Regions from separate parts of the Halomonas sp. DP1Y21-3 genome, predicted to be linked through region 2. Evidence: riboswitches for the same ligand, from Rfam matches in the RefSeq annotation. Region 2 holds a riboswitch; the other holds the start of a gene.

Region 1 (4,209 bases), 160 kb from region 2:
CTGCGGATCATCGAGAGCGAACGACCGACGCTGCGCCAGTTGCTGGGACGGCTCGCCGCCGGTGGCGGCCACTGCACCATGGTCGGCACCCCGGAGCGTATCGCCGACGAGATGCAGCGCTGGGTCGAGCAGGGCGGGGCGGACGGCTTCAACCTGATGCCGCCGTCGCTGCCGGACAGCATCGAGGACGTGGTCGAACAGGTCGTGCCCGAACTGCAGCGTCGCGGGCTGTTTCGACGCGAGTACCAGGGCCGCACCCTGCGCGACCACCTGGGACTGGCGCGGCCCGGTCGCTGATGAGCCGGAACTGCCAGGGCCCCTGATCGCCAGGCCTTGAAACGACAACAGCGGGACGCGTCAGCACGTCCCGCTGTTTTTTATCCCACCTTGCCAGGCTGTCAGCGTGGCGGTGTCAGCTCTGGAAACGCCGCACCAGACTGCCCATGCGGGTGAAGTCATAGTCCTGGCGGGATGGCAGCAGCTTCATCAGCACCAGCGAGACCAGCACCGGCACGAAGGCCGCCAGCAGGAAGGATTCCAGCAGGGTAGCGGTACCGCCGCTGGGAGACGGGAACATCGCCAGGCCGGCGACCAGGCCCGCAGCGGTGCTGAGGACCGCGTTGCGCCCGTCGTAGCGGCGATTGAACAGACCGAAGAACACCGGGAAGGCCGCCGCCGAGCACAGCAGGTCCGCCAGCAGGAACAGATAGAGCACGCTGTAGCCCTGGGCTGCCACCCAGGTCACCGGCACCGCTGCGGCGACGATCAGCCAGCGTGCCAGGCGCATCAGGGTGGCTTCGCTGGCCTGGGGCAGCAGCCGGTGCATGTCGACGGCGATGATGCTGGAGGTGGCGTTGACGGTGGTGTCGGCGCTGCTCATCACCAGGGCCAGACCCAGCGGAATCAAGGCCAGGGCGAACCACAGCGGCACCTCGGACAGCAGCACGCTGAACAGCGCCACCGAACCGTCTCCCTCGAGCCCGAGGCCGACGAAGGCCAGGCCGAACAGGCCCATCAGCACGATCACCGGAAAGTTGAACAGCCCTGCGATCCAGAAGCCCCGCCGCAGCACCTTGCTGTCCCGGGCGGCGTAGATGCGCTGCCAGGTGCCCTGGTAGAACAGGCCGGTCAGCATCACCGCGATAAAGAACGTCAGACCGGCACGCAGGCCACCGGCATCGGTGACATCCAGCAACTGGGGCGCACGTTCCTGCAGGCCCTCGAGCGTCGGCGCGACGCCGCCGGCGGCCTGCCAGCCGAACACCAGCAGCAGCGCCAGCAACGGCAGGATCACCAGCATCTGTACCTTGTCGGTGAAGATGGTGGTGCGCAGGCCGCCGTAGAAGGTGTAGAGCAGGGTCGCGATCATCACTACGCAGGCGGTCAGCCACAGCGGGATCGGCGCCAGCAGGGTGACCATATGGGCGATTGCGGTGAGGCCTGCCGCCAGCGAGATGAACAGATAGAACAGCATGATCGTCAGGGTGAAGGCGTACATGGTGCGCCCGTAGCGATGGATCACGAACTCGGTGAGGCCGTGGCCTTCGGGGATCAGCTCACGCATGCGTCGTCCCAGCGGGATCATCACCAGGCGCGGGACCATGGAACCCAGCGCATAGCCCAGTACCGCGCCGATGCCGCCCCAGGTGGCCGCCTGGGCGGGGCCGAACAGGATCCAGGTGCCCAGGGTGGTGGCCACCAGGGTCAACACCGTGGCGCGGGTGTTCTGGCTGTTGCGAGCAGAGATGTAGTCATCCAGGCCGCCCTGACGACGTCGGGCATAGATCAGGCCGGGGATGGCAAAGATGGCGGCGCACAGCAGAAGCCACAGCGCCGTCCAGGTGGGATCGAGCATCATCGAAAGAAGACCTCTTTCTTGTCGTTGTCCGCAGGGACCGGTGGACAGGCGGGACGAGCGGCGGACAGGAAGAAAGAGGAGATGACGCAACCATCCTTCCCTTCGCCGGCATGACCCGGATCAGGTTCAAAGGGTTACCGCGTGATGCGGAATCTCAGCCGTCAGGCTCCCCCAGGAATGCGCACAGCGTAGGACCGCCTCCGATGGCTGTCAATTGGCGCTTTGGCCGCAGCGACGGGGCGTCAGACGGTGGGCGAGGTGCGCAGGCTGTGCCAGCCATCGTAAAGCCAGTTTGCCGCTCGGCTTGGATCGATGTCAGCCATCGCCAGATAGCCATGACAGCAGGCCTCGCGGCTCGCTCGCACAATGGTCGAGGCGTCGGTGGCGTCCATCACCAGGGTGCGTCGGTGCCCGCCGCCGCCGCGCAGGAAGGGGGCCGCGGGAGCGCGCTGGAACTCGACGCCTGCCGGCAGGGGCGCTGTCGAGTGATGCGTGTCGGGGTGGTCTGGGGCGCACAGGATGACCTCGAAGCCGAGCCGTTGTCCCTGGCGCGCCAGGTCGGCGTTGACCGGGGAGTGGCCGGTCAGCACCAGACGCAAGGCCGGCTGGATCAGCACCTCGACGACGTCGTCGCCGATCTGGACCAACGGACTGGTTGGCGTGGGTCGCTGCAGGTTCATGGACGTACTGCCCAGGCTGACGCGGCGAATCAGCGATGGCTGGCCGGCGAGCGTTGCATGGATGACCTCCAGGTGCACCAGGGTCTCGCTGCTCGGTGACAGGCGCTCGACCAGGCAGGGGGTGCCATCGTTGGCGTTGTTGTCGATATTGACCAGGCAGGCGCCGCCGTCCCGCGCCTGGGTCAGCAAGATGGGCTGTCCGGCGTACCTGGGGCCATCGGCATCGCTGGTGACGCTCAGGTGGGGGCAGGCGGGAGCAGGGGTGTCCAGGCGCGTGCACAGCCAGCTGGTATCCCCGCGATTGGCCAGCGTCAGGGCGTGTTCGATGGCGACAAGATCCTGGTGGTTCATGGGCAGCTCCCGCGGCGGTGTCGGCGACGCCAGCATAACGTGGAAGCGGGCAAGCGAAATAATCCGGCATCTATAAGCATCTTTTCATAGGCTAGAGAAGACGGTATGCGAGCCGCCAGGGTATTGACCTGCTGCCGGTCCAGGGCAGGGCTTACGCAAGGAGATGTCCTCATGGAGCGTTTTGCCTGGGTGGAAGAGGCATTGGTGTCGTCCGGAACGGTGCTGGTACGCCTGACGCCGGAGTTGCAGGTGCACGACGTGGTCGGTGATGCCGTGCGCGTGCTGGGCGAGCCTGGAGAGGTCTGGATCGGGCGGGGGCTGGCAGAGCTGCCTGGCGAGGCCGCGGCAGTAGCTGAAGCCTGGGTCTCCCGGGGTGCTGCTCATGCTGCCAAGCCTTCGATGCCGCTGGAATTGGGCGATGGCAGCTGCTGTCGCCTGGCCGATGGTGGGCTGGTGCTGCGACTGTCGGCTCGGCAGAAGGCAAGCCGCGGTGTCATCGCGCGGATGGCCGACCACCTGCCGGTGATGGTGGCCTACGTCGACCGCGACTTCTGCTTCCGTTTCAACAATCGTGCCTACCTCGACTTCATCGGCCTGCCTGCCGAGGCGCTGATGGGGCAGCCGGTGTCTTCGGTGCTGGATGCAGACTCCTACGCCAAGATCCGGCCACGTTTCGATCTGGCGCTGGCGGGGCAGGAGGTCAGCTACGAGGATTCCCTGGTGCTCCAGGATGGTCGCCAGATCTACTTCAAGGTCCACTATCTGCCGGACCTGGTGGAAGATGAGGTGATGGGCTTCTACGCCATCATCCAGGACGTCTCCGAGTATCGCTCGATGATCCAGTTGTTACGGGATGTCCATACCGGGGTAAATCGCACCGATATCGGAGTATCAGAGATCGTCGACATGCTGCTGCGTGACGCCTTGAGCTACCTGAGGCTGGATATCGCGCTTGTCAGTCAGGTCGAGGGGGAGCGTTACACGGTTCGCTGGGCGGCCTCGGATAATGCGCCAGTCGCCTCCGGCGACAGCTTTGCACTCGGTGACACCTACTGTCGGCTGACCCTCGACGCCGATGACGTCTTCCATACCCACCGCGCCGGGCAGGACGAGCGAGTCAAGGGCCACCCCTGCTACGAGAACTTTCAGCTGGAGACCTATATCGGTGCACCGCTGCGGATCCAGGGCAAGGTCTGGGGAACCCTGAACTTCTCCAGTCCGTCGGCGCGGCGGCACGCCTTCAGCGAGGTCGACATCGAGTTGGTCCGACTACTGGTCGGGGCCGTCGAACGTGTCATTTCCAACGAGATGGAGGTCGAT
Region 2 (4,209 bases):
TAGGTCCCTGCTGAAGTCCCGGGACACATCGGATACTCGTAGCCGTATTCCGAATTGAACCAGCTTTCAGTCAACCCTAAGGTGAAGACAAAGAAGTCTGATGAGAAGATGCATTCCCTAAACGCTTTTATTGTCTCCTCTCGAGAGAGCATTAACTCTTCTTTACTACAGAAACCCTCTGGTTCCACCACGGGGCGAAAGGGATCATAGAACCGTCCGTTCTTTTCCCAAATCTCCTCAGGCGGCTCTTTTATCCCTGTTGCCCACTCTACCCACTGCTTCAACAATGAGGTGGTGTATATATTCCCGGTTCTGGCCGAAAAAATATTGTAATTGTATTTTTTTGCATTTTCCTGCGAGAGCCCCTTGGGTGGAGTTTCTGTCGAGACCCAGTTAAACCCTCGGCTATCAAGAGCATTTCCAATATGTTGCGCAAAGCAGGAACCGAAGGTAACCACCCTACTATCCTTTGTGATCTTGAACTTTGGAGACCACAAATTGGATATGTCAAAAATCGACTTTTCGGATACAGCTTTTTTCCAGAAGGCACGGTCTGGAAGTGTCGAATATGGATTCATATTAATCACCTCAAACATAAGATATAACATCGGTCGTGAACGAACAAAATTGATAACGTCTATCTTAAATCACCCATTGCCACGACGAATAGGAATGTTTACGCCAACACCGGCATCTCGTCTTCCTTTCTAAAATATTTGCATAAAAAAAGATAGGCGAAATATTTGTCTATTGTGTTGAGAAACGAGCACTGACAACGGCCCCGGAGCCCTTCATAAAAACCTTCCCCATGCACCATTTACCTGACCCACGGGTGGTTCAAAAGAGAACAAAGCAAGCATTTTTAGCTTCCATGAAAACTCGGCGAACCAATGCTGCCAATAAAACGGGACCAACACACCTGTCACTTTCTGCCCTTCTTCACAAAGGAGTCATCAAGCGCACAACGACTGTCAGAATATCGATAAAACAAACGTACTTTTTTCACTCTAGATTCTCTCACATATTCTCTATCAGGCAGCCGCAAAACACGCAAATACAATCCAGAGAACATCCAAGAAAAACCACGCAAACATCCCTTTAAATAACAACAAAATCGTCGAAACTTTGTCGAATTGATCAATCAGGACTCTACTTCGCCACTTTTCCTCAATCGGATAAAATGCATTCTCAACCATGCGGAAACTTCTCCAGATATCTGGGCAGTTGCACTCTCGCGATATCGTGGAAACCTCCTCCCCCCAGCGGCGTATCTACTGATCGGGATCGGTTCTTGCCAAGCCGAGGTGGACTCCCTTCGACGTCATGCTAGACTCGATCCAGACTCGCTTGACGGGGTGCCGGTGAATCCGGCTGAGATGGCGCAGGGCCAGGGTGACGAATCACCGGCCGCCAGCGCCGATCCCGTGGAACCTGATCCGGGTGCGGTGTGGCTTCACACCTTGAACCGGCGTAGGGAATCAGGCGGTGGTGCCAGCCCCTGCGCGCGCACCTCCCTCCTTTCTCGTCGCCGTGTCCTTTGCCGCCGCCCTCCGGATCCGCACCAACCGGAGGCAACATGGGCTACCGCTTTACCGATCTTGTCGACGCCTGCCGCGATGACTGGCACGCCTACATCGCACACGACTTCGTGCTCGCCCTTGGCCGTGGTGAACTGGCCGACGCGAGCTTCCGTCACTACCTCAAGCAGGACTATCTGTTTCTGCTGCAGTTCTCCCGGGCCTACGCCCTGGCGGCCTACAAGAGCCACAGCCTCGACGAGCTGCGCGGCGCCTTCGACGGCATGAAGACCATCCTCGACGTGGAACTCGGCCTGCATCTCGCCTTCTGCCGCGACTGGGGCATCGGCGAGGCCGAACTCAGTGAGCTGCCCGAAGCCCGCGCTACCCTGGCCTATACCCGCTACGTGCTGGACGCCGGCAGCCGCGGCGACCTCCTGGACCTGCACGTGGCGCTGGCCCCCTGCATGGTCGGCTACGCCGATATCGCACGAAACCTCAACGCCCGCCCGGACACCCTGCGCGGTGCCGACAACCCCTTCGACGCCTGGATCGCCATGTACGAAAGCGACGACTTCCAGGCCGCAGCGCGCCAGGAGCAAGCCTGGCTCGACGATCAGCTTGCCCAGGTATCCGGCGAGCGCTTCGCGCGACTGTCACGGATCTTCGCCGACGCGACACGACTCGAGATCGACTTCTGGCAGATGGGGCTCGATCTAAGCGACTAACACAATCAGCACCACGCTTGACGGGGGGCCGCCAGAGGCGGCTGAGATCATGCAGCGCATGGGACCCGTTGAACCTGATCTGGGGGTAACCCCGATGCCATGGCATCGCGGTGAGGACCAGCGTAGGGATCAAGCGCTCACGGCCCAGGCCACGACGCCCCCTCCTTCCTCACGCGATGCACACAACAACGCCAGCACCCAGTGCCGTGAGAAGGACAAGCCAATGCCACTCGATCAACCCGTTTCCGCAAACAAACCCCGCCATAGTGCGCACTTCCTGGCCGAGACCGCCCAGGTCGACCAGGCCGCGGTTACGCCCCTGCCGGGTTCGCGCAAGGTCTATGTAAAGGGCTCCCGCGACGACCTGCGGGTGCCGTTTCGCGAGATTTCGCTGTCGGCGACCCGCACTTCCGGGGCCGACGAGGCCAATCCGCCGCTCTTGGTCTACGACACCTCTGGCCCCTACACCGATCCCCAGGTCGAGGTCGACCTGCGTCGCGGGCTTGCCGAATTGCGCCGGCCCTGGATCGAGGAGCGCGACGACACCGAATGGCTCGATGGCCCGACCTCGGACTACGGTCGCCGACGTGCCAACGACCCGACACTCGCCCCGCTGCGCTTCGAACTGACCCGCACGCCGCGTCGGGCACGTCGTGGCGCCGACGGCAGCGCCGGCAATGTCACCCAGCTGCACTATGCCCGGCGCGGCATCATCACCCCGGAGATGGAGTTCATCGCCATCCGCGAGAATCAGCGCCGTCAGGCCCTGGCCGATGGCTATCGAGGCAGCGACGAGGTCGAGCGCATCCTTGGCCACCAGCATCCCGGGCAGGGCTTCGGCGCCCGTCTGCCAGAGGAGATCACCCCCGAGTTCGTGCGCCAGGAAGTCGCCGCCGGGCGCGCCATCATCCCCGCCAACATCAACCACCCGGAAGCCGAGCCGATGATCATCGGGCGCAACTTCCTGGTGAAGATCAATGGCAATCTGGGCAACTCGGCGGTGACCTCCTCCATCGAGCAAGAGGTCGAGAAGATGACCTGGGGCATCCGCTGGGGCGCCGATACCATCATGGATCTGTCCACTGGCCAGAACATCCACGAAACCCGTGAGTGGATCATCCGCAACTCGCCGGTACCGATCGGCACGGTGCCGCTCTATCAGGCGCTGGAGAAGGTCAAGGGCGTGGCCGAGGACCTCACCTGGGAGGTGTTCCGCGACACCCTGATCGAGCAGGCCGAACAGGGCGTGGACTACTTCACCATCCACGCAGGCGTGCTGCTGCGCTACGTACCGCTGACCGCCAACCGGGTCACCGGCATCGTCTCCCGCGGTGGCTCGATCATGGCCAAGTGGTGCCTTTACCATCACCAGGAAAGCTTCCTCTACACCCACTTCGAGGAAATCTGCGAGATCTGCAAGCAGTACGACGTGGCCTTCTCGCTGGGCGATGGCCTGCGCCCGGGCTCGGTGGCCGACGCCAACGACGAGGCCCAGATGGCGGAGCTCAAGACCCTGGGTGAGCTGACCCATATCGCCTGGAAGCACGACGTCCAGGTGATGATCGAAGGCCCCGGCCACGTGCCCATGCACCTGGTCAAGGAGAACATGGACAAGCAGCTCGAGTACTGCGACGAGGCGCCCTTCTATACCCTTGGGCCACTGGTGACCGATATCGCCCCGGGCTACGACCACATCACCTCGGGCATCGGAGCGGCGATGATCGGCTGGTATGGCTGCGCCATGCTGTGCTACGTCACCCCCAAGGAGCACCTGGGCCTGCCCGACAAGGACGACGTCAAGACCGGCATCATCACCTACAAGATTGCCGCCCACGCCGCCGACCTGGCCAAGGGGCATCCCGGCGCCCAGCGCCGCGACAACGCCCTGTCCAAGGCGCGTTTCGAGTTCCGCTGGGAGGACCAGTTCAACCTGGGCCTCGACCCTGACACCGCCCGCGCCTATC

What was found. Region 2 has a riboswitch for thiamine pyrophosphate ahead of tenA (thiaminase II). Riboswitches for the same ligand answer to the same signal wherever they lie in the genome.
Region 1: linked by a shared signal. The riboswitch ahead of KUV74_RS00055 (sodium:solute symporter family protein) and the one ahead of tenA (thiaminase II) in region 2 are both predicted to bind thiamine pyrophosphate.

Annotation. Positions count from the first base shown of each region.
Region 1 covers NZ_JAHVJM010000001.1:40,346-44,554, reverse strand. The annotation lists gene KUV74_RS00060 (LLM class flavin-dependent oxidoreductase) at 1-297, shown strand, start outside; gene KUV74_RS00055 (sodium:solute symporter family protein) at 413-1,858, opposite strand; TPP riboswitch at 1,939-2,041, opposite strand; gene KUV74_RS00050 (hypothetical protein) at 2,101-2,889, opposite strand; gene KUV74_RS00045 (diguanylate cyclase) at 3,061-4,209, shown strand, end outside.
Region 2 covers NZ_JAHVJM010000001.1:204,404-208,612, forward strand. The annotation lists gene KUV74_RS00790 (GSCFA domain-containing protein) at 1-578, opposite strand, end outside; TPP riboswitch at 1,342-1,495, shown strand; gene tenA (thiaminase II) at 1,577-2,245, shown strand; TPP riboswitch at 2,257-2,391, shown strand; gene thiC (phosphomethylpyrimidine synthase ThiC) at 2,469-4,209, shown strand, end outside.